DNA from 3 places in the Aquitalea aquatilis genome. Region 2 is predicted to be linked to each of the others. Evidence: predicted binding sites of a transcription regulator. Region 2 holds the regulator's gene; each other region holds the start of a gene.

Region 1 (10,772 bases), 1.3 Mb from region 2:
CAGCCGCCAGCCACTGACATCCTGTTGCAGCGACTGCTCCAGCCCGGCGATGGCACCATGCGCCAGCGGCGCTCTGACATCCGCACCAGCCTGAGTACGCAGCAATGCCAAAATATCCGGCACAGTACGCCCCATCGGCCCTTCGGTCGCCAGTTGCTGCAAGAACAGCTCCGGGCTTGGCCCCAGCGGCACTGTTCCCCAGCTGGGGCGAAAGCCGAATACATTATTGAAAGCCGCCGGATTACGCAGCGAACCCATCATGTCGCTGCCATCGGCCACCGGTAGCATGCGCAGGGCCAGGGCTACGGCGGCACCGCCCGAGCTGCCACCAGCACACAGCTCTGGCTGATAGGCATTGGCGGTGGCGCCGAAGACCGCGTTATAGGTATGTGAACCGGCACCGAATTCCGGGGTATTGCTTTTACCAATGAAGATGGCCCCCGCTTCCCGCATGCGCTCCACCATGATGCCGTCACTGGCTGGCTGATGCTGGCGGTACAGGCTTGAGCCCATGGTCGTCGGGATGCCGCGCGTGGCAGAGAGATCCTTGATCGCCTGTGGCATGCCATGCAGCCAGCCACGGGATTCTCCACGAGCCAGCTCGGTATCGCATTGCGCGGCCTGCTGCAGCAGTGAGGCCTCATCCTGCAGCGACACCAGCGCATTCACCTGCTGGTTGACCCGGTCGATATGCTGCAGATAGCTGCGCATCACTTCGACACAAGACAGCTGCCGCTGGTGGATCGCCTGCGACAGGGGAAGCGCATCCAGCGCCACGATGGGATCAAGAGCTGAAATAGGCTGAGTCATAGTGATTTCCCGGATGCAGCATTGGAAGTGGCCAGCGAGGCCGGCACGATTTCAGTCGTCGCCGGGCGGCCACGAGGCAGAAAATAACAGGCAATCACGCCCAGTGCGGTAGAGAGCAAAAGATAGTAAACCGGCGCAATCGGCGAGCCCGTGCTACCGGCCAGCCAGGTGACGATGAAGGGGGCGAAACCGCCGAAAATCATGACGGCCAGATTGTAGCCAATGGAAACGCCGGTAGAGCGCACCCGTACCGGGAACAGCTCAGATACCGCTGTTGGTGCTGGTCCGAAAGCCAGCCCCAGCAGCGTGCAGAACAATAGCTGCACCACCAGCAGCCGGCCCATGCTCGGCGCGTCGGCCAGCCAGGCAAAGCCGGGATAGACCATGAGCAAGAAAATGAAATAGGGCCATAACAGCAAGGGGCGTCGGCCTATCCGGTCGGACCAGGCCCCGGAAAAGGGAATCAGGATGGTCATCCAGGCCACGGCCAGCATCTGGATGGCAAAGGCCTGATCCAGCGGCAAGCCAAACTGGCGATGCACATAGCCCGGCATATTCACCAGCAGGACATAAAACCCTGCCGTACCGGGAATGGTCAGGCCGATGGTCAGCAGAATATTGCGCCGGTTCTGTTGCAGTTGCCCACCCAGACCGGGCGCAGTCGCCTGCGGCTGGCTGGCTTCGAGGAAGGCCTCGGTTTCGTCCATGTGGCGGCGCACCCACCAACCTACCGGGGCAATCAACAAACCGATCAGAAACGGAAGCCGCCAGCCCCAGCTCTCCAGCTGGCCCTGATCCAGATTATGTGTAATCAGCGCGCCCATGCCGGCACCGCCCAGAATGGCCAGCATCTGTCCCACCAACTGCCAGGAACCGTACAGGCCGCGCTGATCAGCGGGTGCCGCTTCCACCAGAAAGGCCGTGGCACTGGCATATTCGCCACCGGTTGCAAAACCTTGCAGCAGCCGCGCCAGCACGATCAGCAACGGGGCTGCCATGCCGATGGCCGCATAGGGTGGCGCGCAGGCAATCAGCAAGGACACCAGGGCCATGATGGCCATGATCAACTGCATGGCCGCCTTGCGGCCCTTACGGTCGGCATAGATGCCCAGCAGCACACCACCCACAGGCCGCATGAAGAAGCCGACCCCAAAAGTGGCTGTCGCCATCAGCAAAGAAATGAATTCATTGCCGTCGGCCGGGAAAAACAGCTTGGAAATAATGCTGGTCATGAAGCCGTAGACGATGAAGTCGTACCACTCCAGCGTATTGCCCACGACCGCCGCAATAATCTGCCGCCGCCGGGAAATCGATTTGTCAGGCGTCATGCCTTGCCACCTCTAGCTGCCAGATAGGATTAGCCCAATCGTGTCGCTGGCAGCACACCGGGCCTGCCATGCGGACGAAACAGAGGTGCAAGGTAGGTCGGCTACCATGCTGGCAGCTACTGTCCGCTTTGGCAGCACACTGGCATAGAGATCAGCCCGACCCAGAACACAGCAAATTGGCCTGCAGCAAATAAGGAATGAGTAAAGCGGAAAGCCAGACAATTGAACACTAGGCTGCCATGGCTATGGCCACGTCAGTTCTGGATCAGTCGACTGATGGATGATCGGCGGATTTGCTGATAAGCAAGTTTGCGCTGCAAAAACACCGAATCGTTAGCGCCGATTCAGGGATTGGCGAAGCTGACCTTATTTTTGGCCCGCTCTCGAAAAGCCAGATACATGGGGAATGACACCGCCAAGCCAATCGAAAAACAGAGAAATATATAAGCCCATGGCCACTTAAGCTGTGATTGACGTGAATCGCTGATTACCCAAGCGGAAAATGCAATGGCTGACAGATAGACATCAATGGTGATAGCTGTTGTGAGCGGATTGGCAAAGGCGGCAACAAAGAACTCGGCAGGCCCCAGACCACCACCCTGCATCAGGTACTGCAGGTTGTAGTACCAAGTAATTACGAAACCAATGATGGCTAGAGCAAAGAATGCCAAGGCAGTATGGTCTTTCTTCAAGCTCATTAATCACCTCCTGTAGGGGATATGCGAATGTCTAGTCTAGAGCGGACAGTGCACTGAGATTTACCAGTTCAGTGAACTACAGGCCTCATGAGGCATCTGGACGAAAGCCAAACTGGCGAGCAAGGTAAAGAGAAGAGGACCGTAGCGCTACTGTCTATTCAGGCTACATACCCACATATTGTGGCTGGAACCCATAAGTCACATGGCATAAAAAGCCACGACAACGCCTCTCTTACAAAACTAGAGCAAAAACATATCTGGTGATATGAACTTCAAAACGAACATCGAAACAGGATTGCGCCATGCTCCTAGCTGCATTCTGCGCTATCCGGTTATCGACAAAACCGATATCAATCTTGTGGGCCGCGAGAGGCGTGCTTGCGCTTTTCCTTTTCGCTCATCATGGCTTCGCGGGCAGCAGCTTTCTGTGCGGCCAGCTCCTTGGCACGCTTTTCCCACACGATCCATTCCTGCGGACGCTCCAGGGTAATACGGCCGGTATTGCCATCGCGAAAATCGGTGAGCACGATTTCAGCAGCTTTCTGGATATTGACGCGACCACCACCGAGCATGGCACCACGCTTGCGGCCTATCATTTCCAACACCTGCCAGTCTTGCAGGCCGTCCACCTCGTCCAGGCGATAGCGGGCAGTCAGCTGTGGCACGTAGTGTTGCAGCAGGTATTTGAGCAGCTCCAGCGAGACTTCTTCCTCGTCCATGGCATTGCGACCGACGGCACCGCTGGCGGCCAGATTATAGCCACCCTCTTCCACTTCGATCTTGGGCCACAGCATGCCGGGCGTATCGTAAAGCTCAACATCATCGTCCAGGATGATGCGCTGCTCGTTCTTGGTTACCCCTGGCATATTGCCGGTCTTGGCGATCTTGCGGCTGCTCATGCTGTTGATCAGCGTGGATTTGCCCACGTTGGGAATACCACAGATCAGCACGCGCAACGGCTTGTCCAGGCCGCCGCGATTGGGGGCCAGTTCGCGGCAGGCTGCCACCAGCTTTTGCGATGGCGCGCGCTCTCCGGCATCCAGGCCAATGGCCTGGGTCTGCTTTTTGGCGCGATACCAGTCCAGCCACTGCGTGGTGATGGCCGGATCAGCCAGATCCTGCTTGTTGAGTATCATCAGGCGCGGCTTGCCTTTGGCCATGCGCGCCAGCATCGGATTGGCGCTGGACGCCGGCAAGCGCGCATCCAGCATTTCGATGACCACATCGATGTCTTTCAGGCGCTCCATGACATCTTTGCGCGCCTTGTTCATGTGGCCGGGAAACCATTGAATTGCCATGCTTTTAACGCTTTCTTAACGGGTCCAGTAAATAACTCAGTCCATTGTGGTCGATCTCCTGCATCAATTGCAGCAGGCGGCCAATCTCGCTCTTGGGAAAACCCTCGCGGGCAAACCAGTTGAGATAGTTGCCGGGCAAGTCGCAAAGCAGGGTGCCCTGGTGTTTGCCAAAAGGCATGGTCGTGCTGACCAGCCGTTGCAGATCTTCTTGTTGCATGATTTCACATCGGACTGAAGGTTGCGCATTGTGCCAAAGCCGGAGCCATTACGCCACAGCCTTGTTTTGTCGGGGTTTTGTTCTGCTATGGTAGAACTTGACCTACGACAAGTGACGTTGTCATTTTGCTATCGGCCAAGCGCACCGGCAGCTAGCATGGTGGCGCTTCGTCTGGGGTGACAATCCGCCTTGCGCACCAGCCAGACCTAGTCAGTTTAGTGATAGCGACGCAGGCCCTGCAGCACAAAAACCGTGTCAGCACACGGTTTTTCATTGGGACGGATTACGTTCCGGCAACCGGCTCAGGGCCTCTTGGGGCAGCCGGCAACGGTTGCCCGTCTTTTTATCCAGCCTTACAGCGGCAGCGGCTTGCCGTCATTGAAAGCCAGAAAACCACGCAGCACGCGGTACAGGCACCACAGCCAGGTCAGGCCCAGAATGGCAAAACCGACCAATATCCATACCAGCGCATAGCCCAGCACCGTGCCGAGCAGCCCCAGCCAGAAGGTCTTGATCTGCCAGCGGAAGTGGCTTTCATACCAGCTACCACGGCTATCATCCAGCTTGAGATAGTTGATGATCACGCCGACCAGCATGGGTACGCCGGTAAACAGGCTCAAGCCCTGCAGGATATACACCACCAGGGTCAGATTATTCAGTTTGCGCTCATCATCACGCGTTTGCAGTTGCATAACATTCCCGCTTATCGGTGTATCAGCCGCGGCGTGCTACCTGCAGGCCGTGCCAGAAGGGTTGCAGCCGCTGACGACATTGCTGCGCCACCAGGCGCGAGGCCATCAGCATGGATTGCATGCCATGCACCGTGCCCAGCATGCCGCTCTGCCGCTGTCGGCTCCAACCACGCAGTACGCCGGGTTCGGCCTCAGGTGCGGTCAGCAGCACGGGGGCTGCCGGCGACAGTGTAAGCTGCAACTGTTCCGACAGCAGCTTGAGGCGGCGGTTCGCTTCATCCAGCTGAGTCAGTTCGGGCAAGGTCACGGCAACATGGCTGAGTTCGAGCACGACAATGCGGGCCGCCAGCCAGTCCGTCGCATCGGCAAAGCGTTCGGGCGAACAGCGGTGGTGCCGGCGCGTGGAAGCCAGCAGCATGGCAAAGGCACGAATGTCCGGCAGCAGCGATTCCAGCAGCGGCGTGGCCGCTGTCTGGTCTTGCTGCAGGTAGCGATACAGGCTGTCCGCTTGTGGTGCGACAGCGTTGGCCAAGGCCTCGCCATCGGTCAACAGGGTTACGGACCATGCAGCACCGTCCAGCGCCAGACTGGCGCTTTCTCGGGCTATCTGCCTTGCATCACTGACTTCATTCATGACCTGCATCTCCAGTCGGGCTTGCCTGGGTGGGTCCGGAGCTGATTTGTCTGCTGAAAAAACAAATGCCGCCGGAGTGACCGCGGCGGCATTTATCGGGTTTGTTCGTTCTCTTGTACTTTTTCTTAGTCCAGAGACGCCCCTTGGAGCCGCCGTGAGCTGCGGTACCAATAAAAATAGGCGTTAAAGACTGCGGAGAAAGTAATCATGCTGACCATCCTGCCAACAAGGCCTGCTACCTGTCAAGGTAGACAGGTAAAAAACATTGCATTGCACAAAAAAGCCCGGCGATATGCCGGGCTTTTGCAACAAGCAGCGACAAGGGCCGCTTACATATTGGGATAGTTGGGGCCGCCGCTGCCTTCTGGCGTACACCAGTTGATATTCTGGCTGGGATCCTTGATATCACAGGTCTTGCAGTGCACGCAGTTTTGCGCGTTGATCTGCAAGCGCGGGCTGCCCTCGTCCTGGCCGACGATTTCATACACACCAGCCGGGCAATAACGTTGCTCCGGCGCATCGTACTTGGCCAGATTCAGGCTGATCGGTACAGCAGCATCTTTCAGCTTGAGATGGGGTGGCTGGTCTTCGCTGTGATTGGTGTTGGAAATGAACACCGAGGACAGACGGTCGAAGGTCAGTACGCCATCCGGCTTCGGATAGTCGATACGGTTGCACTGGCTGGCAGGCAGCAGTGTTGCGTGGTCGGCATGCTTGTGTCGCAGCGTCCACGGTGCCTTGCCACGGAACAGGAAGGTGTCGATGGCCGAATAGATCATCGCCGGCCACAGGCCCCAGCGGAAGGACGGGCGGATATTGCGCACCTGGTGCAGCTCTTCGCGCAGCCAGCTTTGCTTGAAGCAGGCGGAATAGCCGACGGCTTCCTGTCCCTGTGCTTCCGGATTTGCCTGCAGCAGTTCGAATACCGCATCGGCAGCCAGCATGGCCGACTTCATTGCGGTATGGGTACCCTTGATCTTGGGCACATTGAGGAAGCCGGCGGTATCACCGATCAGCGCGCCCCCCGGGAAGGTCAGCTTGGGCAGACTCTGGATGCCGCCTTCGGACAAGGCACGTGCGCCATAGGACAGGCGACGGCCGCCTTCGAACACACCCTTGATGGCCGGATGGGTCTTGAAGCGCTGGAATTCCTCGAACGGTGACAGGTAGGGATTGCTGTAATCCAGACCGACCACATAGCCCACCACCACCTGGTTGTCTTCCAGGTGGTACATGAAGGAACCGCCATAGGTGGCGGTGTCCACCGGCCAGCCCACGGTATGGGTGATGGTGCCCGGCTTATGGTTTTCCGGTTTCACTTCCCACAGTTCCTTGATGCCGATGCCGTAGGTTTGCGGGTCGGCACCATCACGCAGCGCAAAGCGCTCGAACAGCATCTTGGTCAGCGAACCGCGACAGCCTTCGGCAAACAGGGTTTGCTTGGCCCACAGCTCCATACCCGGCTCACCCGGCTCATCGCCCAGTTTGCCGGTACCCATGGCACCAGTCGCCACGCCCTTGACCGAGCCATCGGCGTGATACAGCACTTCGGCAGCGGCAAAGCCAGGGTAGATTTCCACGCCCAGCGCTTCGGCCTGCTCACCCAGCCAGCGGCAGAAATTGCCCAGGCTGACAATGTAGTTGCCGTGATTGTGCATCTGCGGCGGGGTCGGCAGCTGGATGGACTCGGTTTCCGTCAGGTAGAGGAAACGGTCGGACAGTGCCGGGATATTCAGCGGCGCGCCCTTTTCTTTCCAGTCCGGTATCAGTTCAGCCAGTGCGCCGGTTTCAATCACGGCGCCCGACAGGATATGCGCCCCGATTTCCGAGCCCTTTTCCAGCAGACAGACACTGATTTCCTGGCCCTTGGCCTCGGCCACTTGCTTCAGGCGAATCGCGGCAGACAGCCCGGCAGGGCCGCCGCCGACGATTACTACGTCGTATTCCATATAATCGCGTTGCACCACATCTCCTTTGCGCCCGGTGGGCTGTCCTTATTGGCTGGCAGTCATCATGCAATGAAGCGGCCTCGCTCGTCAAAATCAAACAAGCGTTTAAACGGTGCCTTGCTCACGCAGTGTGGCAATCCTGGCAGCGTCGTAGCCCAGCGCGCGCAGTACGTCGTCGGTATGTTCACCCAGTTTGGGAGGGGCCTGATTGTACTCGACTGGCGTGCCGGAAAGTTTGATCGGACACCCTACCAGGGGCACATTTTGCCCTACGCTGTCCTGCAAGTGTATTTCCATGCCGCGGTGCTGAATCTGCGGGTCGCGGAAGGCTTCGTCCACCGTATTGATCGGCCCACAAGGCACACCGGCTTCATCCAGCAGCTTCAGCCATTGGTCACGGCCTTTTGCCATGAAGGCCTCGGCCAGTAGCGGCACCACACTGTCACGATGCTTGACCCGCTGCGGATTGCTGGTAAAGCGTTCGTCGTCCGCCAAGGCAGACAGACCAATCACCTGGCACACCGCACGAAACTGCTTGTCGTTGCCGCAAGCCAGGATGAAATGTCCATCGGCACAGGCAAACACCTGATAGGGCACGATATTGGCGTGGGCATTACCCAGCCGTGGCGGAACTTGCTGGCCGATCAGCCAGTTCATATTGATATTGGCCAGCGAGGCCAGCGCGCAGTCAAACAAGGCCATGTCGATGTATTGACCCTTGCCACTGCTCTGGCGCGCGATGATGGCCGCCAGAATGGCATTGCTGGCATAGATGCCGGTAAACAGATCGGTCACGGCCACACCTACCTTGTGCGGCTCGCCATCGGCCGGCCCGGTGATGCTCATCAGGCCGGACATGCCCTGCACGATGTAGTCGTAGCCCGGCAGTTCGGCATAAGGGCCATCCTGGCCAAAACCAGTAATCGAGCAATACACCAGCCGCGGGTTGAGCTGGCTGAGGCTGGCGTAATCCAGCCCGTATTTTTTCAGCCCACCCACCTTGTAGTTTTCAATCACCACGTCGGCATCGCGTGCCAGCGCACGGACAATCTCCTGCCCTTCCGGCTTGGTGATGTCCACCGTCACCGAGCGCTTGCCGCGGTTGGCGCACAGAAAGTAGGCCGCCGTGCCATCCGGCAGGCTGGGTGGTGCCCACTGCCGGGTATCGTCACCGGCCCCGGGCCGCTCGACCTTGAGCACTTCGGCACCCAGGTCAGCCAGCAACTGGCCCGCCCAGGGGCCGGCCAGTACACGGGATAGATCCAGAACCTTGATGCCTGCGAGTGCGCCCGCCATATTGTTCTCCTGATGCGTTTGATGGCCGCTTAGACAGCCGCCGGATGGACAGAGTGATGCCGCCGCCACGGCAGCCGCATTACGCTGTGCACCAAAAAAAGGGCCCGGTACTCACCGGGCCTCACAAGGACAGACAGGAACCAACAACAGGGGCAGGTGGAGCCATACCCCCGCTGTGCTATCAGGCAAATGCCTGAATACCGGTCTGGGCTCGGCCCAGAATCAGGGCATGCACATCATGCGTACCCTCATAAGTGTTGACGGCTTCCAGGTTCATCACATGGCGGATGACGTGGAACTCGTCGGCAATGCCATTGCCACCGTGCATATCGCGAGCGATACGGGCGATGTCCAACGACTTGCCGCAATTGTTGCGCTTGATCAGCGAGATCATTTCCGGCGCGGCCTTACCTTCGTCCAGCAGACGGCCAACACGGATAGCTGCCTGCAGGCCCAGGGCGATTTCAGTCTGCATATTGGCCAGTTTCAGCTGGATCAGCTGGGTGGCGGCCAGCGGGCGGCCAAACTGCTTGCGGTCCAGCGTGTATTGACGGGCAGCATGCCAGCAGAACTCGGCAGCCCCCATGGCGCCCCAAGCGATGCCGAAGCGGGCCTTGTTCAGGCAGCCGAACGGGCCTTTCAGACCCTTCACACCCGGCAGGATGGCATCTTCCGGCACCAGCACTTCGTCCATGACGATTTCGCCGGTAATGGAGGCACGCAGGCTGAACTTGCCATGAATCTTCGGTGCCGACAGGCCCTTCATACCTTTATCCAGCACGAAACCGCGAATCTCGCCTTCATCATCCTTGGCCCACACCACGAACACATCGGCTACCGGGCTATTGGTAATCCACATCTTGCTACCGGACAGCACATAGCCGCCGTCTACCTTGCGGGCGCGGGTTTTCATGCCGGCCGGGTCGGAACCGGCATCCGGCTCGGTCAGGCCGAAACAGCCCACCCATTCACCAGTGGCCAGCTTGGGCAGGTATTTGTCTTTCTGTGCTTCCGAGCCGTAGGCCCAGATCGGATGCATCACCAGGCTGGACTGCACGCTCATGGCCGAGCGGTAGCCGGAATCGACGCGCTCTACTTCGCGAGCCACCAGGCCGTAAGCGACGTGGCTGAGGCCGGCACAGCCGTAGCCGTCGATGGTGCAGCCCAGCAGGCCCAGCTCGCCCATCTCGCTCATGATTTCGCGATCGAAGCGTTCTTCACGATTGGCCGTCAGCACGCGCGGCATCAGGCGATCCTGGCAATAGGCTTCTGCGGTCTGCTGGACCAGACGTTCTTCTTCGGTCAGCTGATCGGCCAGCAGGAAGGGATCTTCCCAGGCAAAGGGTGCGCGGCTGTTGGATGCGGCCATCGAGAGTTCTCCTTGGGTTTGCTTGTTCCGCATTGCGGAATTACGTTTTACATTGCAGAATAGACTAACAACTCCAAATTCGGCTGTAAAGCGTTTTGTTTGATCCTGACCGCAAGCAGGCTATGCTTGCCGCTCGCGCCGCAACGCCAGGCTGGAAAATCCAGGCCATCAATATAGAAATGAGGAAAGCAATGCAGGAAGAGGATGACAAGGACCGGCTATTCGTCACCGCGCTGGCACGTGGTCTGCAGGTGTTGGCGGCTTTCCGCCCCGGCGAATCGGCGCTGTCCAACCTGGAAATCGCCAAGCGTACCGGCCTGCCCAAATCCACCGTGTCACGCCTGACTTACACCCTGACCAAGCTGGGTCATTTGTCGCAGGATGAACACAGCGGCTTTTACCGCCTGGGTGTGGCACTGCTGGCGCTGGGCTCGGTGGTGCTGGCCAGCTATGACATCCGCCAGGTTGCCGGCCCGCTGAT
Region 2 (10,772 bases):
GAGCAGGCCATCGCCATCAAGGCTGCCGGTTACCAGTTGCTGTGCTACACGGTGAACGAGGTGGCCCGTGCGCGTGAAATCATGGCCTGGGGCGTGGACAGCGTCTGTACCGACCGGCTGGACCTGCTGGCGGCCACCAAGTGAAGCCCGCTGGCTGATCAGAAATTCATCATCTGCTGCGCTTCGTCGCGGCTGAAATACTTGCGGAATATCTTCAGCATGCTGCCATCGCGGCGCATGCTGTTGATGATTTCGCGCCAGCGTTCCTGTTGTTCCGGCGAAATGGTCTTGCGCGACATGATCAGCCCGTGCGGGGTGGGCTGGTCGTTGGTTTCCATGATGCGCACCAGCTTGCTCACCTGGTATTTGTCCAGATCAGAATAATCAAACGGCTCGATGATGATGGCCTGCGTGCGTCCCTGCCGCAGGTTCTGGTACAGGGCATCGTAGTCGTAGCTGCCGATCAGCCGCCCCTCATGATCGAGCGAGTCTACCAGCTGGTTGATGGTGTCACTGTAGCGAAAGCTGAGAATCCCCCCCAGTTTGAGGTCGTTGCGGGTTTGAAAATCGGCCAGATTCTGCACGGCGGCATCCTTGCGCACGATCAGGCTGTATTTGTCGGCGAAATACCAGGCAAAAGCTGCAAACTTTTCTCGTTCATCGTTGGTGATGCCGGACAGGCTGAAGTCCAGGTTGCCGGTTTCCAGCAGTTTCCAGATGCGTGAGCGTGGCAGCAGGCTGATCTCCACGTGGCAGCCGCTGCGGCGTATCAGTTCGTCGGCCACGTCCTTGTCGATGCCGCTGCGGCTGCTGGCGTTATACAGCAAGCCGTGCTCGTGCAGTGCCAGGGTGTAACTGCGGCTGCAATCCGGGCCTGCGGCCTGCACCAGTGGCGGCAGGCAGAGCAGGAGGCCAAGGGCCATGCGCAGGAAATGAGAGGACATGCAGGGCTCCGCGAGCTGATTCAACTGTCAGGATAGCAGATGGACAATGATGCCTGTCATCTTGCCAAGGCCGCATGCCGCTTTGTCCGCCTGCGGGTTGGCCTGGGAAAGTCGATTGCTGCTTATTATTTGCGTCAATATAATTAGCTGACTAATTATTTGATGGAGCAGAGCATGAGTCAGTCGCATCAGGAAGTGGCCGAGTTGCTGGGTGCGGTACCCAAGGCCTGGCGGGCGCTGCTGGACCAGCGGCTGCGGCCTTATGGTTTTTCCCAGGCCACCTGGCAGGTACTGCTCAAGCTGGGGCGGGCGGGCGAGCCCTTGCTGCAGAACGAGCTGGCGGCCCGTGTTGGCATCGAACCGGCCTCGCTGGTGCGATTGCTTGACGTGTTGCAGGCCGATGGCTGGATTGTCCGCCAGCAGGATGAGCAGGACCGTCGCGCCAAGCGGATTTGCCTGACGCCCAAGGCGCAGCAGCTGTCCGGTGAGCTGCTGCAGGTGGCTGATGCGCTCAAGGCCGAATTGCTGGATGGGCTGGACCCGCAGGAATTGCAAACCTGCATCAAGGTGCTGGCACAAATCCGCCATGCTGCCGAACAGGCACAGGAAACGGCTGCGTGAGCAAGCGGCTCTTGGTGACGGTGGCGGTGATGGCCGCCACGGTGATGCAGGTGCTGGATACCACCATCGTCAACGTCGCCCTGCCGCAGATGCAGGGCGAGCTGGGGGCGACATCGGACCAGATCAGCTGGGTGCTGACCAGCTATCTGGTGGCTTCCGCCATCTGCATGCCGCTTACCGGCTTTCTGACCGACCGGCTGGGCCGGCGGCGCTATTTGCTATTGTCGATCAGCGGTTTTGTGCTGGCCTCCATGCTGTGTGGCGTGGCGCTGAACCTGGGGCAACTGGTGGCCTTTCGCCTGCTGCAAGGGGTGTTTGGTGCAGCACTGGTGCCCTTGTCGCAAGCGATCATGGTAGACAATTACCCGCGCGAACAGCGCGGCAAGGCCATGGCGATCTGGGGTATGGGGGTGATGGTGGGGCCGATTGCCGGGCCAACGCTGGGCGGCTGGCTGACCGATATGTTCGACTGGCGCTGGACCTTCTTCATCAATCTGCCGGTGGGGCTGCTGTCCTTGTTGCTGGCGCGGCAGGTGCCGGATACGCCACGGCGTGAGCGTGGCATAGACTGGCTGGGCCTGATGATGATTTCGCTGGCCATTGGCGGCATCCAGTATGTGCTGGACCGGGGTAACGGCGATGACTGGTTCTCCAGTGGCGGTATTGTCACCGCAGCCTTGCTGGCGATAGTGGGCGCGGTGGGCTTCATCTGGCGTGGGCTGTCCAGCGAGGCGCACCCGCTATTCGACCTGCACATGTTCAAGGACCGCAACTTTGTCGCGGCCAGCATCGTCATCGCCGCGCTGGGCCTGTCCATGTACGGGGCCATGGTGATCCAGCCCATCATGCTGGAAGGGCTGTTTCACTATCCCACCATGGATACCGGCCTGATCATGGCGCCGCGCGGCATCGCCAGTCTGGTCAGCATGATGATCGTGGGCCGGCTGATCGGCAGGGTGGATTCACGCTATCTGATTGGCAGCGGTTTGCTGATCGGTGCCTGCGGCACCTGGGTCTGTACTCACTACAATCTGGATACCAGCCCATTCTGGTTTGCCTGGCCGGTGCTGCTGCAAGGCTTTGGCCTGGGCATGATCTATGTGCCGCTATCGGCCATGGCCATGTCCACCTTGCCGGCACGCTTGTCGGCCGAGGCTGCGGGGCTGTTCAGCCTGTTGCGCACCATGGGTTCCTCGGTGGGCATTGCCATTGTCAGCACGGCCTATTCGCGCGGTGAGCAGTCGGCCTGGAATGCCATGGTGGGGCAGTTCAATCTGTATAACCCGTGGCTGAGCGACTATCTGGCGCGCATGGGCAAAACCAGCTTGGACAGCACTGCCGCCGTGCAGTTGGCGGCCGAGTTGCAGCGTCAGGCGCTGATGGTGTCGATTGTCGATGTGTACTGGCTGATTACTTACAGCTTTCTGGCCATGCTGCCCTTGTTGCTGCTGCTCAAGCCGCGCCAGGCTGCTGCCGCTGCTCCAGCCGTCGAGGTGGTGATGCACGAATAGCGACCGGCGAGCGGACAATAAAAAACGGCAGCCCGCGGGCTGCCGTTGTCATGCTGTGCAACTGCCTGATTACTTGTTCAGGTGCGGCGCAATGGTGGCCAGCAACTGGGCCAGCACCTTGGGGTTGGCGGCCACGATGTCGCCGGATTCCAGCCATTCCTGTTCGCCGGTCAGGTCGGTCACAATGCCACCTGCCTCTTGCACGATCAGGCTGCCGGCAGCGATGTCCCACGGCTTCAGGTTCAGTTCCCAGAAACCATCAACACGGCCGCAGGCTACATTACACAGGTCGAGCGAGGCTGCGCCTTCGCGACGGACGCCGGCAGTCTTGCCCAGCACATCCTTGAGCATGCCCAGGTACTGGTCGATATAGCTTTGGTCGGAAACCGGGAAGCCGGTGGCGATCACGCATTCATTCATCATGAAGCGCTTGGACACACGGATACGGCGGTCATTCAGGAAGGCACCCACGCCACGGCTGGCGGTGAACAGGTCGTTACGGCTGGGGTCGTACACCACGGCCTGCTGTATCTGACCCTTGTGTGCCAGGGCGATGGAAATGGCGTATTGCTGATGGCCGTGCAGGAAGTTGGTGGTGCCGTCGATGGGGTCGATGATCCACTCGAATTCGGAGGAGCCCACGCCTTTCGCGCCGGACTCTTCTGCTAGAATGGCGTGCTTGGGGTACGCCTCAAGAATCATGTCGACGATGGCCTGCTCGGCAGCGCGGTCCACATCGGTCACAAAGTCATTGTGCTTTTTCTTTTCTACGCGAATGGTATCGAGGTTAAGCGACGCGCGCTGGACAACACTGCCAGCACGGCGAGCGGCTTTAACCGCGATATTGAGCATCGGATGCATTGACGGCCTCTAGAACGGATAGCAGATGTCAGCCAACACGGCTCGACATCTGACGGTAACAATCTGGGTTAAGGAACAAAAAAAGCCGACGCGAGTGCGCGGGCTTTTTGATATGCCCGCTATTTTAATGTGAAACCGCTGATGAATAAACCCCAAGTACCTGATTTTCTGAAAAACATTCGTGTGGTGTTGGCCCGGCCCAACCATCCGGGCAATATCGGCTCGGCTGCCCGGGCCATGAAAACCATGGGCCTGACCCGGCTGTATCTGGTGGAGCCCAAGGTGTTTCCCAGTGATGAAGCCAATGCCCTGGCTTCCGGTGCGGTGGATGTGCTGGAGAGTGCAACCGTGGTGTCCAGCCTGGCCGAGGCCCTGAGCGATGTCACCGTGGCCTGTGCACTGACCAGCCGCCGCCGCGAGCTGACCACCCCGCTGTCCACCCCGCGTGAAACCACGCCGGAGCTGGTGGCACGGGCGCGTGACGGCGAACAGGTGGCGCTGGTGTTCGGTAATGAAACCTTCGGTCTGTCTATCGAGGAAGTTGAACAGTGCAACCGCCTGGTGACCATTCCGGGTAATCCGGATTACTTCTCGCTCAATCTGGCGATGGCAGTGCAGGTGATGACCTACGAGCTGTTCAGCCATACCGAGGTCGATGTGGAGTACCTGCGGCCGGAGAGCGAAACCGCCAGCCTCGGCGAGGTGGAAGGCTTCTGCCAGCATCTGGACCAGACCATGGGTGCCATCGGCTATTACCGTCGCCGCAACAGCGAACGCCTGATGCGCCGCATGCGTGCGCTATTCAATCGCTCCGGCATGTTGCGTGACGAGGTCGATATCCTGCGTGGCCTGATGAAACAGATCCAGCGCGTGGCAGATGGCCATGAGCACGACGGCGAGGCCTGAGCGCGGCTTTCATCTCCCTTACACGCAGCCGGCGCTGCGTGATCTGGCTTTTCTGCTGACCTCTCCTGCGCCCTGGGATAGTGGCCGCAATCTGTCGCCCGCGCAGTTGCTGGGCCCACAGGGCCATGCCTTGCTGGCGGAGCTGGAGGAAAATCCGGCACCGCTCTCACACTGGCTGGCGCAACAGCCTTGCCAGCGGCTTGGCCACTATGCCGAACGCCTGCTGGCTTTCTGGTTCCAGCTGGCTCCGCATATCGAACTGGTGGCGGCCAATGTGCCGGTGCGTGAGGCCGGTGGCCGCACCATCGGCGAATTCGATTTCCTGATCCGGCTGGATGGTGTGCCACTGCACGTGGAAACCGCCAGCAAATTCTATCTGCAGCTGGGACATGGCGCGGACACTCTGGTCGGTCCCAGCCTGCGCGACGCCTGGCCGCTCAAGGCCGCCAAATTACAGGAACAACTGCAACTGGCCCGTCATCCTGCGGCGGCCCGTGTCTTGCCGCCCGGTTTTGCCGGCTGTGCCAGTGCCGCGCGGCTGGCCGGCTGGTTCTTCTATGCCGGTACGCCAGCTGTCCCGGCTGCGCCATTGGCGCCGGAGCAACTGCAAGGCTGGATCAGTCCTTTGCAGCAGCCCTGGCCAAGCTTTTCCAGCGGAGGGCGCTGGATATGGCTATCGCGGCTGGGCTGGCTGGCCCCGGCGCGGGTAGAGCAGGGCATGGTGCGTGAGCAGGATAGCCTGCGCCAAGAGCTGTTGCAGGCGGCGGTACCACAGCTGGTGGCCGAATTGCTGCCGGTGGGGGATGGTTACTGGGAGGAAGTGGCTCGCGGCTTTGTGGTGCCGCCGGGCTGGCCGCAGCAGGACCGATTACAGGCCTTGCTGGCCACTATTGATGGCAGGCCCGCTCCATGAAACGGTTGTTGATTATCTACGCCAGCCAGACTGGCCACACCTTGCAATTGATCGATGCCTTCTGTCAGCCGCTGTTGCCGCTGTGCGCAGAACTCCACATCAGCCGCCTGCCAGCCGCGGAGGCAGGACTGGATGATTTGCTGGCTGCTGATGCCATCGTGCTGGCAACGCCGGAGAACTTTGGCTATATGGCGGGTAAAGTGAAGGATTTTTTTGATCGCACCTATTACCCGGCACAGGGGAAGACCGAGGGTCTGCCCTATCTGATGCTGGTGTCGGCAGGTACGGATGGTCTGGGAGCGATCCAGGCCATGCGCCGCATTGCCTGCGGTTATGGCTGGAAGGAAGTCTTGCCGCCCTTGCTGGCGCAGGGCGAGATATTGCCGCAGCATCGGGAGCAGGCCATGGAGCGGGGCGAGATGCTGGCCGCAGGCATGCTGGTGGGGCGCTGGTAGGGCAGGGCGGGCGGCTTAGCCGACCGGACTAGGTCTTCAGACGAATGGTCGGCCGTGCCAGTAATGCGCAAGATGCAAAAACACCGCAGGCTGCCGGCAAGCAGGGCTGCGGTGTTTCTGGTTGGCTGCTGCTTCAGACGCCGTTGGCGTGGGTGCAGCCGGCAATCAGGTCTTTCAGTGCGTCGGCCTTGATCAGCTGGATGTGCTTGTGATCGACACTCAGCCAGCCCTGCTGCTGGAACTTGGACAGCGTACGGCTGACCGTTTCCAGTTTCAGGCCGAGGAAGCTGCCGATTTCCTCACGGCTCATGCGTAGGATGAAGTCATTGGCAGCAAAGCCGCGTGTGGACAGACGCTGCGACAGGTTGAGCAGGAAGGCCGCCAGGCGTTCTTCCGCTTTCATATTGCCCAGGAGCAGCATGACGTTCTGATCGCGCACGATTTCGCGGCTCATCAGCCGGAAAAAGTGGTGCTGCAGGCTGGGAATATCGCGCCCCAGGCTTTCCATGCGATTGAAGGGCAGCTCGCAGACTTCGCTGTCTTCCAGGGCGATGGCGTCGCAGCCATGCACATTGGAAGAAATGCCATCGAGGCCCATCAGTTCGCCGGACATCAAAAAGCCGGTGACCTGTTCGCGACCGTCCTGGCTGGCGACGCTGGTTTTGAAGAAACCAGTACGCACTGCGAACAGGGACTTGAAGCCCTCGCCGCTGCGGAACAGGTACTCGCCGCGCTTGAGGCGGCGGCTCTGACGGATCACGGCGTCCAGCTGCGTCATTTCGTCGCGGTTCAACCCGATGGGCAGGCAGAGTTCGCGCAGGCTGCAGTTGGAGCAGGACACCTTCAGTGCGTGAATAGTGTGTTGGTTTTGGTCAGACATCGAGTGTTTTGTACAACCCTGTAAAGAAGCTTGACCCTTGTCAAAGCGGAATTCACACGTTTTCCGCAAATTTACCAGTCCACCTGACGTTTGACTATCAATACCCGACGACATGCACACCACCCATCCGTTTTCGCCCACCCACTGTGAGTTCGACCGAGCGTTGATCGAACGTCTTGATGGCTCTGGCCCAAGATACACTTCTTACCCGACGGCCGACCGCTTTACGCCGGCGTTTGGCGAGAAGGACTATAAACACTGGCTGAAGCAACGCCACCTTGGCATGCATCAGAACGCAATATCATTGTACGTTCATATACCGTTCTGCAACACGGTATGTTACTACTGCGGCTGCAACAAGATCATCACCAAAGACAAAAGCCGCGCTGATCGCTACCTCGACTATCTGGAAAAAGAGATCAAGCTGGTGGCCGCCTCACTGGGCTGTCGCGAAAAGCTGATCCAGCTGCATTTTGGTGGTGGTACGCCCACCTTCCTGTCCGATGAACAGCTGGACCGGCTGATGGGCATGCTGCGCACTCACTTCGAATTTTTGCCGGAGGGAGAATATTCCATCGAGATCGATCCGCGCAAGGTGGGTCGCGAGACCGTGCACCATCTGGCAGGTCTGGGCTTTAACCGCATGAGCGTGGGCATCCAGGATTTCGACCCGCAGGTGCAGCAGGCGGTTAATCGCGTGCAGAGCGAAGCCGAGACGCTGGAAGTGATCGATGCCGCCCGCGAAGCGGGTTTCAAGTCGGTCAGTGTCGACCTGATCTACGGCCTGCCGCTGCAGACGCGCGCATCGCTGAAAGCCACGCTGGACAAGGTGATTGCCATCAGTCCGGACCGGCTGGCGCTGTACAACTATGCTCATTTGCCCACGGTGTTCATGCCGCAGCGGCGCATCAACGAAGCGGATCTGCCGACGGCCAGCACCAAGCTGGATATCCTGCAGGATGCGGTAAAAAGCCTGGCGGATGCCGGCTATGTATTTATCGGTATGGACCACTTTGCCAAGCCGGAAGACGACCTGGCCATCGCCTTGCGCCAGGCCCGCCTGCAGCGCAATTTCCAGGGCTATTCCACCCATGCCGACTGCGACATGATCGGTCTTGGTGTCTCGTCCATCGGCAAGGTCGGCCCCTGTTACAGCCAGAATGAGAAGGACCTGGACAGCTATTACGCCGCGCTGGATGAGGGCCGTTTGCCGGTGATGCGCGGCATGGTGCTGGATCAGGACGACATCCTGCGCCGTGGCATCATCCAGGCGCTGATGTGCCGCTTCTCGCTGTCGGTGGAGGCCATCGAGCAGGTGCATGGCATCAATTTCGCTGAATATTTTGCTGAGGAACTGCCGGCCATCCGCGAATATCACAAGCTGGGCTTGCTGACTTTTGACGGTGATTTCCTGATGGTGGAGCCGAAAGGCCGCTTCCTGATCCGCAATATCGCCATGCTGTTCGACCGCCACTTGCGCGAGCGTGAAACCAAGGCGCGTTATTCCAAGACGATTTGACACCCGCAGTGCTGTTTTTTCCAAGGGAAAACCCTGAAAAAAACCGCGAAAAAAAGCCCGCTTGCTGCGGGCTTTTTGTTTGAAAAGTGATGGTTTTTTACAACAGTTTGCCGTGCTTGGATCAACCTTCCGTGGCGTTGTCCGGCAAGGGGAAGGGTTTTTGCTGCCGATGCAGCCGGATAATCGCCTCGCCGGTGGGGCTGGCGACGATATCGCGCAGGGTATAACCATCCAGCACGGTGAAAAAGGCTTGTAGGCCGACATCCAGCGCCGACTTGAGACGGCAATCCTGGCGCAATGCGCAAGGGGGCGTGGCACAGTCGATCAGGGCGGTATTGCCCTCCAGAATGCGGATGATGCCACCCAGCTGGTAATGCTCCGGTGGCTGGGCCAGTGCCAGGCCTCCGCCCTTGCCACGACTGGTCAGCAGCCAGCCTTGCTGTCCCATGAAATGCACCACCTTGACCAGATGGTTGCGCGATATTGCAAAGCGCTCGGCGATTTCGCTGATGGTAACGGCCTGTTCGCGATCGCGATGTGTCAGGTACATCAACACGCGCAATGCCAGATCGGTAAAACGGTTCAGTTGCATGGGCTAGAAGGGTAAAGGCGGTGCCGCGCAGGATACTCCGCACGGCCCACCCTCACAATGCGCTGCGGCAAACCACGTGCAGCAGGCAATCAGTCGCTGGCCATGGCGTTGGAGCCGAATACCTCCATGTGGATGCGGGTTGCTGCCACACCGCTGGCGCGCAGCTGTGAGCGCTGCTGTTGCATGAAGGCCTGCGGGCCGCACAGGTAGTAGTCGGCATCCGCCAGCAGGGCATGCTCACGGATGGCCTCGGCATCGATGCGGCCGGCGCGCTGGTAGTCCTGGCCCAACTGGTCGGTGTCTTGCGGGCATTCATAAAACACCGTGCTGGCCAGTACCGGATGCTGGGCCGCCAGTTGGCCCACTTCCTGTTTCATGGCATGGACCTGGCCGTGACGGGCGGCGTGCAGGTAGCGAATGGGGCGCTGGCTGCCGCTTTCCAGCAGATGCCTGAGCATGGACAGCAGCGGGGTCTGGCCGACACCGGCACTGATCAGCACCACCGGGGTCGCGCGATCCTGATGCAGCACGAAGTCACCGAACGGCGGTGAAACCTGCAGGATGTCTCCTTCCGCCAGCGCTGCATGCAACTGGCCGGACACCTTGCCTGCAGGTGCATCACCCTGTGCTTCTTCACGCTTGACCGAAATGCGCAGCCAGCCTTTGCCCGGGGCATCGGACAGGCTGTACTGGCGTGGCTGGCACAGCCCCCATTCCGGGATATAGCGCTGGACCGATACATACTGACCGGGCTGGAAGTCCGGCAAGGCACCGCCATCGGCTGGCTGCAGATAGAAAGAGGTGATTTCCGCACTTTCCACCTGTTTGTTCACCACCCGGAATGGCCGCCAGCCGCTCCAGCCACCGGCCTGGGTAGCTGCACGCTGGTACAGGCTGTTTTCCAGATTGATCAATAGCTCGGCCAGTTGCTGGTAGGCCGCTCCCCAGGCGTCCAGCAGGCTGTCCGGGGCGGCTTCCTCGCCCAGTACCTCGCGGATGGACGCCAGCAGGTGCTTGCCGACAATCGGGTAGTGCTCGGCGCGTATCCCCAGGCTGGTGTGCTTGTGTGCCACGCGCTCCAGTACCGGCAGTAGTACCTCGGGGGCATCGATGTGCTCGGCATAGGCCGCCACGGCCATGGCGAGGGCCTGTTGCTGCTGGCCAGCATGTTGATGGCCCTGGTTGAAGATGTTTTTCAGTTCCGGGTTGTGCTGAAACATGCGTTGGTAAAAGTGGCTGGTCAGCAGCACGCCGTGTTGTTTCAGGATGGGGGCAGTGGCTTTGACTTGCTGGCGGGTGGATGCGTCGAGCATGGCAGTTCCTTATGATGTTTTTAAAATACATCTTTATTGGCGCGCAGTGATTTGCCGGGCAAATATTGCAACTCATTAAAGATGTAAAAATAATACATCTTTAATCAAGGATTGTCATCATCGACATCAAGAGCATCACTCTGTGAAGAAGCTCGGCGAAACCATGGGCTAGGGCCTGTTAACGCTATTTTTTTCACGGCGGCGGATGTTGAGGGGATGCAATGCGCGAAAAACTGCGCGCCGCAGGGCATTCCCTG
Region 3 (10,772 bases), 1.2 Mb from region 2:
GCTGCCCAGCAAGGCCGGGGTGATGTAGTAGCCGATGGACAGGATGAACACCAGCAAGGCCCCGGCGCTGATGCCGGCCACGGTCTGCGGGAAGTACACGCGCCAGAAGCTGGCAAACGGGTGACAGCCCAGCGAGATGGCGGCTTTCATATAGCTGGGGGAGATGCCTTTCATCACGCTGTAGATGGGCAGGATCATGAAGGGCAGCAGGATGTGCACCATGGAGATGTACACGCCGGTGCGGTTGAACACCAGTTGCAGCGGATGATCGATGAGGCCCAGCCATTCCAGGGTGGAGTTGATCAGACCGCCCGATTGCAGCAGCACGATCCAGGCGGCAACGCGTACCAGGACCGAGGTCCAGAACGGCAGCAATACCAGAATCATCAGCAGGTTGCTGGTGCGGGTGGGCAGGTTGACCAGCAGATAGGCCAGCGGGTAAGCCAGGGCCAGCGCGATGGCGGTGACCACCAGGCTCATCCAGAAAGTACGGGTGAAGATGTCCAGGTAAATGGCCTGATCCGGCGAGGAGCGGCTGATTTCACCTAGATCGTCGATACGGTGGTCCATCGATGCCAGCAGGTAGAACGGGGTCTGGCTGCTGGTGTTGCGGCGGATGGCCTGCCAGTAGGCGGGGTCACCCCAGCGCTCGTCCAGATTGGTCAGCGCTTCCTTGTAGGATTTGGGGGCCGGGTCCATCGGCAGGGCGCGGGCAGTCTTGTTGAGCAGGCTGCGGTAGCCGGCCACTTCCATGTTCAGGCGCTTGCCCAGGTCACCCAGCTTCTGGTTGTCGTGTGCTTGCTGGATATCCTGTGCGGCAGCGGCATAAACGGTTTCCGGTGGCAGGGCGCGGCCGCTCCAGCCGGAGATGGCCTTGACCGTGTGCGGCATGGCATCAACCACTTCCGGGTTGTTGACGCTCTTGAATAGCAGGCTGGTAATGGGTAGCACAAACACCAGCAGGATAAACAGTACCAGCGGCAGGATCAGCAGCTGGGACTTGAATTTGTTCATGCGCTCGGCGCGGGCCAGTTTCTGTTTCAGAGAACGGCCGGCCTCCGGCAGGGTGGCTGCGATAGCGGTGGTGGGTGCAGAGGAAGCGGTCATTCTTCCGGCTCCGGATCAGGTAAGGGGTAAAACCCCCTGGGGATGAACCCCAAAAACCGGTTCAGAGTCTCGCGAGCTAGAGCGAGGCAAGGCGAAAACGGCTAAGGAAGCGCAGTTTACATGCAGTAAATGAGCATTCCGCAGGCGTTTTTAACGCAGCATCGCCGAAGCGCAGCAGACTATGAATGATTTTTAAGGGGGTGGGTCTGCTGCCGGCATCAGTACCGGCAGCAGTCATGCGTGTTACAGCTGCTTATTTGGCAGCCCAGGCGTTGAAGCGTTGTTCCAGCGATTCGCCGAAGTCAGCCCAGAAAGCCACATCCACGGCTACGCCGCTCTTGATGTTCTGCGGGGCGGTCGGCAGATCAGCCACCAGTTTCGGGTCCAGCAGCGGTACGGCTTTCTTGTTGGTCGGGCCGTAGGCGATATTCTGCGAGTACACCTTCTGGTTTTCCGGCTTGCTGGCGAAGGCGATGAACTTCAGTGCAGCGTCCTTGTTCGGCGAGCCCTTCGGGATAGCCCAGGAGTCGAAGTCATACATGCCACCGGCCCAGACGATCTTCAGGTTCTTGCCTTCCTTCTGGGTGTTGGCGATACGGCCGTTGTAGGCCGAGCTCATCACCACGTCGCCGGATACCAGATACTGCGGCGGCTGTGCACCGGCTTCCCACCACTGGATGTTCGGCTTCAACTGGTCCAGCTTCTTGAAGGCGCGGTCCACACCAGCCGGGGTGGCCAGTACCTTGTACACGTCTTTCGGCGCTACGCCGTCAGCCATCAGTGCTACTTCCAGGGTGTACTTGGCACCCTTGCGCATGCCGCGCTTGCCCGGGAATTTCTTCACATCCCAGAAATCCTTCCAGCCGCTCGGGCCAACTTTCAGCTTGTCGGCGTTGTAGGCCAGCACGGTGGACCATACAAAGATGCCCACGCCGCAGGACTGGGCTGCGCCCGATACGAAGTCGGCCTTGTTGCCGATCTTGCTGTAGTCCAGCTTTTCGAACATGCCTTCATCGCAACCGCGAGCCAGCTCCGGGGATTCCACTTCCAGCACGTCCCAGGACACGCTCTTGGTGTCGACCATGGCCTTGACCTTGGCCATTTCGCCGTTGTATTCGCCGCCCACTACCTTGACGCCGGTAGCCTTGGTGAAGGGAGCGTAGTAAGCCTTTTCCTGGGCCGCCTTGTTGGCACCGCCAAAGGAAATCACGGTCAAGTCACCGGCCAGGGTAGTCTGAGCACAGCAAGCGGCAACCACGGCCAGCGAAAGAGCTTTCATGCATTTCTTCATTTGATAGATCTCCATATTGTTTTGAGACTACAGCTACTACACGCTACTCACTTGCACGCACTCACTCGGCCAGTTCGACGGGATCGAGCGCTCTTACGTGTTCTACATTCCAGCCCAGCGAAATCACGTCGCCCACTGCCAGCTTGGGGTCGAGTGTGGCGATTGGCTGTTTGACGATGAAACTGGAGTTGCCACAGGCTTCCATGCGGATGCGCACGTGGTCGCCCAGGTAGATGAATTCGCGCACGCGGCCGGAGAAGCGGTTCTGCTCCTGTGCCACATTCAGATTGATACGTTCCGGGCGGATGGACAGCGATACCGGCTGGCCGGGGGCCGCGTCATGCACGGCCATGGCCTCCACGCGCTCGCCGTTTTCCAGGCCCACGGTACAGCGCTCGCCATCGCGGCTGAGCAGCTTGCCGTGCAGGCGGTTGTTTTCACCGATGAAGTTGGCAACAAAGGTATTGCGCGGATGCTCGTACAGGCCTTGCGGGCTGTCGATCTGCTGGATTTCACCCTGATGGAACACCGCCACGCGGTCGGACATGGTCAGCGCTTCGCTCTGGTCGTGGGTCACGTACACCACGGTCACGCCCAGGCGTTCGTGCAGATGCTTGATTTCCATCTGCATGTGTTCGCGCAGCTGCTTGTCCAGTGCGCCCAGCGGTTCGTCCATCAGTACCAGTTGCGGTTCGAACACCAGCGCACGGGCCAGGGCCACACGCTGTTGCTGTCCGCCGGACATCTGGCCGGGGTAGCGGTTGGCAAACTTGTCCAGCTGCACCATGGACAGGGCGCGTTTCACCCGTTCGGTGACATCGGTCTTGTCCATGCCGCGCACTTTCAGCGGGAAGGCCAGGTTCTCGGCCACGGTCATGTGCGGAAACAGCGCGTAGTTCTGGAACACCATGCCGATGTCGCGCTTGTGCGGCGGTACGCGGTTGAGCGAACGCTCGCCCAGCATGATCTCGCCGGCGGTCGGGGTTTCGAAGCCGGCCAGCATCATCAGGCTGGTGGTCTTGCCGGAGCCGGACGGACCCAGCAGGGTAAGGAATTCGCCCTTGCGGATGTCCAGATTGAGATCCTTCACGATCAGGGTCTCGCCGTCGTAGCTCTTTTGTACGTTCTTGAAGCGGACCAGGATGTCGCTTGCGTTCGTTTCAGCCATGACCACTCCTGTTTAAATGGTGATGACTGAATTGTAAAAAGTGGATGACAGCAGGGGTATCGGGAGGCTGCGGATTTTTCTGTCAGGAAAAATGCTGTAGTCCTGTAGGGCAATCCCTACACGACAGCGGCATGCAAAGCGGGCGGCCGCCTGGTCTGTCTGGCCGGCTGAGGCGGCACTTGATCCGTATCAAGCCTTTTTCAGCTGTGACTTTTGCAAGCCTGAAATCAATATATAGTGTTTGAAAAATTTAAGGCACTACATATTGTTATGAAAAAACCTGTTCTGGTCAGTCCGGTTGCCACGCTGGACGAATACCTCAGCCGCGCCGACTGGCGCGTATCTGCCAATGCCAACCAGGGCTACAGCCTGGGTGGGATGATCCTGAATGCTGCCGGCAAGCTGACTGCCAACTACTGGCTGGATGGCATCTACCCGGCAGCCGTCGCCACCGCCCACCGCGAGGCAGATTTTCACCTGCACGATCTGGATGTGCTGGCCGGCTACTGCGCCGGCTGGTCGCTGCGCCAGTTGCTGCACGAGGGCTTTAATGGCGTGCCAGGCCGGGTAGAGGCGGCGCCGCCGCGTCATCTGAGTTCGGCACTGGGGCAGATGGTGAATTTTCTGGGCACCCTGCAAAACGAATGGGCCGGGGCGCAGGCGTTTTCCAGTGTGGATACCTACCTGGCCCCCTTCATCCGGCGCGATGGCCTGAGCGATGAGCAGGTGGAGCAGGCGCTGCAGGAGTTTGTCTACAACCTCAACGTGCCATCGCGCTGGGGTACGCAGACGCCGTTTACCAATCTCACCTTCGACTGGAGCTGCCCGGCCGACCTGGCTGGCCAGATTCCGCTGATTGCCGGCGAGGAAATGCCGTTCTGCTATGGCGACTGCCAGCCGGAAATGGACCAGATCAACCGCGCCTTCCTGCGGGTGATGGCCAGTGGCGACGCCCATGGCCGGGCTTTTACCTTTCCCATTCCCACCTACAACATCACCCCGGATTTCGACTGGGACAGCCCGAATGCCGAGCTACTGTTTGCGCTGACCGCCCGTTACGGCCTGCCGTATTTCCAGAATTTTCTCAATTCCGATCTGGAGCCGCAGATGGTGCGCTCCATGTGCTGCCGGCTGCAGCTGGACTTGCGCGAACTGCTCAAGCGCGGCAATGGACTGTTCGGCAGCGCCGAGCAAACCGGTTCGCTCGGCGTGGTCACGCTTAATTGTGCACGGCTGGGCTATCGCTTCCGCGGCGACTGGGCCGGCCTGCTGGCCGAAACCGACCGCCTGCTGGCCCTGGCTTGCGACAGCCTGGAAATCAAGCGCCAGCGGGTACAGGGCTGGATGGATGACGGGCTGTATCCCTACACCAAGCGTTATCTGGGCACCTTGCGCAATCACTTCTCCACCATCGGCGTAAACGGCATCAACGAACTGGTGCGCAATTACACCGGCGATGCCGAGGATATTGCCAGTGCTGCCGGCCAGCAACTGGCGCTGGATCTGCTCGACCACATCCGCGCCCGTATGGTGCAGATGCAGGAAGACACCGGCCATCTGTACAACCTGGAAGCCACCCCGGCCGAAGGCACCACCTACCGCTTTGCCCGTGAAGACCGCAAGCGCTACCCGGACATCCTGCAGGCAGGGCCAGCCGACAAGCCGTACTACACCAATTCCAGCCAACTGCCGGCCGGGCATACCGACGACCCCTTCGCCGCGCTCAGCCATCAGGAACCGCTGCAACGCCGCTACACCGGCGGCACCGTGCTGCACCTGTACATGACCGAAGCCATCAGTTCCACTGCCGCCTGCAAGCAGCTGGTGCGCCGTTCGCTGCAGCGCTTCCGTCTGCCCTATATCACGGTCACGCCCACCTTCTCGGTGTGCCCGCAGCACGGCTATCTGCATGGCCATCACGAATTCTGCCCCAAGTGCGATGCCGAGCTGCTGGCCCGCTCCCGCTCCACGGCAGCCACCGTGCCTTGCTGCTGAAAAGCTTGGCGCGGCTAACAAAAAGCCTGCTGCTGCGTTGCGCCGCCTTGCCGTACGGCATGTACTGTCTGCGGCGGCGCGCCTTGCCCCAGGGACGCTACGCCATTTTGTTAGCCGCGCCTGATTCCCAACCCTCACAGGAGAACAACATGTCCCATCAAACCGAAATCAAACAGGCAGAACAGCTGGACCCGGCCCTGCGTACCCGCTGCGAAGTCTGGACCCGCGTCATGGGTTATTTCCGCCCGGTCTCTGCCTTTAATGTGGGTAAGCAGGGCGAGTTTGCCGAGCGCCTGCATTTTGATGAACAGCATCTGCATCGCTGAGTCGCGCAGCCCGGCCAGCCCGGTGCTGCTGCCGCTGGCCGGGATCGAGCCGTTTTCCAGCTGCGACTGGCCGGGGCGGCTGGTGGCCACGGTGTTTGTGGCGGGTTGCCCCTGGCGCTGCGGCTATTGTCACAATGCCGCGCTGCAGGCACGCAGCGCCGGTGTGCTGGACTGGCCGGCGGTTCGTGCTGTGCTGGCGCAACGGGTGGGCTTTCTGGATGGCGTGGTGTTTTCCGGCGGCGAACCCACGCTGGCCCCGCAGCTGGCCGAGTGGATGCAGGACGCCCGCCAACTAGGCATGGCCATCGGCCTGCACACTGCCGGCATTTACCCGCAGCGGCTGGCAGCCGTGGCCGGACTGGTGGACTGGATCGGCTTTGATATCAAGGCCGCACCCGGCGGGGTGGATGTGGTGAGCGGCGTCTCCGGCAGCGAGGCGCGGATGTGGCAGGCGCTGGATATCGCACTGGCGATGGTGTCGGACAGCGGTGCCGCGCTGGAATGCCGCACCACGCTGGACCCGCGCGTGATGACGGCAGACAGCCTGTTTCAGCTGGCGGACACCCTGCAGGCCAAAGGCGTGACGCATGCCGCCTTACAGCAGGGCCGGGATGGCAAGGGCCAGCCCTTGTTTGATGCTGCACAGTGGCCGGGGAGGGCGGTGCTGGATTACTGGCAGCAATCCTTTACGCATTTTGTCTGGCGGGCAGCCTAGCACCCGCTGCCGTACCGCAGGTCAAGCAGCGTAGTTCAGCGCCAGACGACAGCGAAACCATCCTTTGCGTGAGCGGATACAAAATCTGCTCTCGTTCCATGTCGGCAAGTGGGCGGTCATCCAGTAGCGCTGCATTTAACTGCGCCGGTCTTGCTCCGCCAGCGAGGTACTTTCTTTTGCTGCGATACTTCGCCAACAGCAAGAACCCAAAGAAAAGGCGACGGGCCGCACTGCGAAATTCCGCCCGACCACGCCACTGCTTAACACCCTGGACGGCACGTCCGTGTCGGCTTACGCTGACGGGAAGCGGTTTAGTCGGTGCGATGTTGCTGGATGCGAATAGTCGTGTAGATCGGTATCTGAAACAGGGCAGGAAATTTTGCCATGCCAATGCGCTAGCATGACTGTTATCGGCCAGGTGCGGCCATTGCCTAGATACGAAGCCAAGGTTTCAATCTCGGCCAAAGCGGTCCGTGAGAATGGCTGGGAGTAACGACCGATTTACACAAGATATCGGACATACTAGCGACCAAGGATGAGCGTAGTGGAGGAGCAGGGACGCTGCAGCACAAACTAACAATACTGACGAAAAGAGACGCCCGGTAGCTAGCTGCAATGGCAAGTAGTTACCGGGTGCGATCCATTTAGATAGGTAGGCTAAGTTTGATGGCCGCAGATTGGTTCAGGTAACCATTACGGCGCTCAACATCATACTGGCCAGTCAGCTCCCAGCCGCTGTTCAGCTTTTGGCTGACGCCCACGCCAACTTGTTCTGACCAACGGGGTGCTTTTGCCCCACTGGTAGTAAAGCTGAGATTGGAGGCACCAGCATAAGCTGAGGTGACATTGGCATTGGCACGAATTGCGTCATAGCCAGCACCCACAGTCGTAAACAGGGTGGTTTTACCCCCCGAGTTGTAGTCAAACTTGCCCTTCAGACCGAAGGTCAGCTGCTCCGATGTACGGCTATCGACTTGCAGATTCAGCGCACCTGCACCGCTCTCGTTGTAGCTGCTATCGCGGATGGTATTGTAATCAGCACGCAGTTCCGGTGTGAAAGCCAGGGAGCTTGTCAGCTGATAGCTGCGCTGTATTCCGGTACCCACGGAAAATACGGTGCTGTCGTAGCTGGAGTTGGCGGTAGAGCTATCGAAGCTGATGTTGCGGCTACCATGCGTGGTGTTCTTGCCGGCGCCCACTTGCAGGGAAAGCAGTGCGCCATTGTCCAGCTTGTGGCTGCCATAAGCCGTCAGGTTCCAGACATCAATTTTGGCGGAGTTGCCAGATGCAGAGTCTTTACCGCTTACATTGGCATTGGCATAGGCTAGCGACAGACCCAGCAAATTAGAGGTCGACAGTTTGGCATCTACACCGAAGACGATACCTGCGGTATCTGCCTTGTAGCCTGCAGTACCATCACGCTCACTTTGATCAACCCAGGAACCAAAGGGTTTGGCCCATACTGTTTTGTTACTGAAAACAGTATCACCAGAGGACTGGCCCAGTACGGCAGCCTGGTGGTTGCTTACCACGTTGCCAATACCGCTCAGTGCAGAGCGACTGGCGTTCTGGCTGGCACCGACAAACAGTGGAAGCGTTTGGGAAACGATGCTGCTCTGTGATTGATTGCTTCCCGATCCTGCAGCTGCCATTTTGATGGCCAGCGCATTGTTGGGATTATTGGCAATCAGGTTATCCAGTACTTGTGCCGCGCCCTGACCCGGCAGGTTCTGTTCGGCGTTAACAGCACTGACATACTGGCTGGTAGAGCCAATCAAGGAATAGATGTTGCTGGCGCTAACAAAATATAGACCGTCACCCACAGCACTGTTGATACCACTACCTCCGTTTGCCGAGTTGACGGCGGCAAGCAAGGATTGGGTGGTACCCGGATTGACCACAACGCACTGCGTTGCGGTGCAGCTACTACCCACCCTAAAGCCATTTGCACCTTTGGTTACCAAGCTGTAGTTGTCACTACTGGTGGTAATTAGCGCAAGCAGCTTGCCTTGGGCATTGGTCAGACCAATGGTACCGGACCAGAAATAACCTGCCGTTTGCCAACTCAAGGTTGAACTGGTACCTGCCGAAGTGGTGCCGTACAAACTGGAAGAGTAGGAACCATAATTTCCATCATTAGCGTTGATGGTCCACAGCATTGGTCCGGTTGGCGTAGCAAATGCAGGAACAGCCAGCATGCTACCTACCGCTGCCATACCCAAACTAGAGCAAATCTTTTTCAAATTTATCTTCATAATCTCACCCGCATTTTAAATGTTCATTTCGGTTAATTTTTGTAATCATGCTTACGAAATGTAACACCGGGATATGAAATATGAAAATATCAGCATGAAAGATTTTCGATATTAAATTTGGTTTTTGCTTGTCACTTTTTAACTATTTGTACTGAGCTTTATCGGATGCACAGGATGCTCCATCAAACCCCAGCGGTGATCTGCTTGAATGGGAGGCACAATATGGACAACTTACTTAAAAGTTGCCGCCTCCCGCCACAGCGCAGGCCAGGTCTCTACCCAGCAGCATGGATGGGTGAACCCTGGCATTGTGCGCAGGGTTACCGGCAGGTGTGCAGTCAGGTGTGCGGCCACCCCGGCAGCCAGAGCTGGCGGGATGTTTTCATCTTCTGCACCGCTCAACAGCCATACATGCCCGGCGTGTAACTGAGAAAGCTGTGCCAGCGGGTCCAGCGAACCCTGCAAGGGCGACAGGGCGTGCAGTCTGATCCAGCCCGCCGGGTCCACATTGCCTGCCACGCTTATCAGCAGCTGCACATCGCTGCGCCGTTCGGCCAGCAACAGGGCGAGTGCCGCACCACCGGAATATCCCACCATATTGATTTGCCGTGCACCGTATTGCAGTTTGAGTTGGTCCAGTGCCTGGTCCAGCGCGGCCACCACCGGCTCGGAAAAGCGGGCAGCGGTCCACCACGCCTGCTGGCACTGTGGCGGCATGGGCTGCGCATACTGGCAGGGGCGTGCCAGATAGACGGCCACGCCATCCGGCTGCTGCAAGGCCAGTTGTAAGCCTACGGGGCGCAGTGGGGTAGGGTCATCCGACGGGGTGTCGCTATTGAGCCAGGCCAGGCCATCGCCTTCCAGATAAACCGTAATTGGCTGATTGCCTGCTGCCTGCGCGACCGGGCCGGCACTGAACAGACTGAAGTCCCCTGCCTGCAGATACTGCCCTTGCCAGCCCTTGGCTTGCAGCAACCGCTGCGACTGAGCCAGGCGGCTTGCGCCATCCGGCAGCTGAGCACAGGCCGAAAGTAGAAGCACACCACACAACAGAGCAATACGCAGCAGAATGGGAAACATGGCAAAGACGAGCGCTGAGGAAAACCACACTATAACGCTTGGACCGCAGCACCGCTCCTCTACCTGCTATTGAAGTAGTGCGTCAGCAGGTTCTCAAGCAGACCAAAGGAGATCATACCTTTACCGAAATCCTGTTGGCCGCACGTGGAGCAGCTGGAATGGCCTGTCTGCTTGCGCAATGCCAAGGCAAACTCCGTGCTGCTATGGTTTAGCATATTTGCCATGTCGCATTGCAATGTGAACCATCCCTCATTCACGAGATGCATTCATGTCAGCTTCCTCTAGGAAAGCGGAGATTTTTCATTGGTCACACGTTCGTCCACTTCGGCCGATCTCCGGTAATTCTGTGGACACATCGGAGAATGGCTGCTCAAGGTCGTTAGCAGAATCCCCCTTGTCAGTAATCTATTTAAACTTGTGCCGTTCAACTTTACGCATTCACCCCCATTCACCCGATCCGTATACCTGACCGCCCTGACGCTACCCCTTTCCCGTCCGCCGTGCGGCAGTGGCAGGCAAATCATCATCCGCGTGGCGGACAGCTGATGTTTAAACAGTTCGATAGTTGCTAAGCGACAGCGGTGTTGCGATGTCGGGCTTAACTTCGCGGGTCTTACCCCAATGCCGGGTATGGCGAGCCAAGCTCTCTTTCCCTTCCTCCGCCCCGCCAACCAGCATTTTTCCTACCCGCACAAAGCCCACTCACAAAGTACGGACTTCCGCACCCGCCGTGCGGGGCAAAGTACGGCCTGACGTCGGCGTGGTTTTTTGTGAAAATAAAAATCCATAAAAATCAATAACTTAAGAATTTTTTACAGGACAAAAAGGCTGGCAC

The links. The regulator FNR, encoded in region 2, switches genes on or off when oxygen is low (the NO sensors DNR and NnrR bind a similar motif). The targets are predictions, from matches to a motif close to TTGATNNNNATCAA.
Region 1: the regulator FNR is predicted to act here: its motif matches at 4,449-4,462, upstream of FAZ30_RS07975 (DUF3820 family protein).
Region 3: the regulator FNR is predicted to act here: its motif matches at 3,746-3,759, upstream of FAZ30_RS16680 (ribonucleoside triphosphate reductase).

What each region holds. Positions count from the first base shown of each region.
Region 1 is NZ_CP039731.1:1,706,224-1,716,995, reverse strand. It holds gene FAZ30_RS07995 (amidase) at 1-810, opposite strand, end outside; gene FAZ30_RS07990 (MFS transporter) at 807-2,138, opposite strand; gene FAZ30_RS07985 (DUF2834 domain-containing protein) at 2,483-2,836, opposite strand; gene ylqF (ribosome biogenesis GTPase YlqF) at 3,187-4,134, opposite strand; gene FAZ30_RS07975 (DUF3820 family protein) at 4,139-4,351, opposite strand; gene FAZ30_RS07970 (DUF4870 family protein) at 4,705-5,043, opposite strand; gene FAZ30_RS07965 (hypothetical protein) at 5,066-5,677, opposite strand; gene FAZ30_RS07960 (electron transfer flavoprotein-ubiquinone oxidoreductase) at 6,007-7,626, opposite strand; gene FAZ30_RS07955 (CaiB/BaiF CoA transferase family protein) at 7,732-8,922, opposite strand; gene FAZ30_RS07950 (acyl-CoA dehydrogenase) at 9,104-10,291, opposite strand; gene FAZ30_RS07945 (IclR family transcriptional regulator) at 10,483-10,772, shown strand, end outside.
Region 2 is NZ_CP039731.1:416,877-427,648, reverse strand. It holds gene ugpQ (glycerophosphodiester phosphodiesterase) at 1-144, shown strand, start outside; gene FAZ30_RS02025 (substrate-binding periplasmic protein) at 159-944, opposite strand; gene FAZ30_RS02020 (MarR family winged helix-turn-helix transcriptional regulator) at 1,119-1,565, shown strand; gene FAZ30_RS02015 (DHA2 family efflux MFS transporter permease subunit) at 1,562-3,076, shown strand; gene FAZ30_RS02010 (inositol monophosphatase family protein) at 3,146-3,937, opposite strand; gene FAZ30_RS02005 (RNA methyltransferase) at 4,079-4,843, shown strand; gene FAZ30_RS02000 (DUF1853 family protein) at 4,821-5,756, shown strand; gene FAZ30_RS01995 (flavodoxin family protein) at 5,753-6,211, shown strand; gene fnr (fumarate/nitrate reduction transcriptional regulator Fnr) at 6,345-7,091, opposite strand; gene hemN (oxygen-independent coproporphyrinogen III oxidase) at 7,204-8,610, shown strand; gene FAZ30_RS01980 (RrF2 family transcriptional regulator) at 8,732-9,202, opposite strand; gene hmpA (NO-inducible flavohemoprotein) at 9,292-10,515, opposite strand.
Region 3 is NZ_CP039731.1:3,565,081-3,575,852, reverse strand. It holds gene FAZ30_RS16695 (ABC transporter permease) at 1-1,107, opposite strand, end outside; gene FAZ30_RS16690 (polyamine ABC transporter substrate-binding protein) at 1,361-2,386, opposite strand; gene FAZ30_RS16685 (ABC transporter ATP-binding protein) at 2,460-3,566, opposite strand; gene FAZ30_RS16680 (ribonucleoside triphosphate reductase) at 3,804-5,561, shown strand; gene nrdD (anaerobic ribonucleoside-triphosphate reductase) at 5,711-5,887, shown strand; gene FAZ30_RS16670 (anaerobic ribonucleoside-triphosphate reductase activating protein) at 5,865-6,602, shown strand; gene FAZ30_RS16665 (autotransporter family protein) at 7,247-8,845, opposite strand; gene FAZ30_RS16660 (alpha/beta hydrolase) at 9,089-9,937, opposite strand.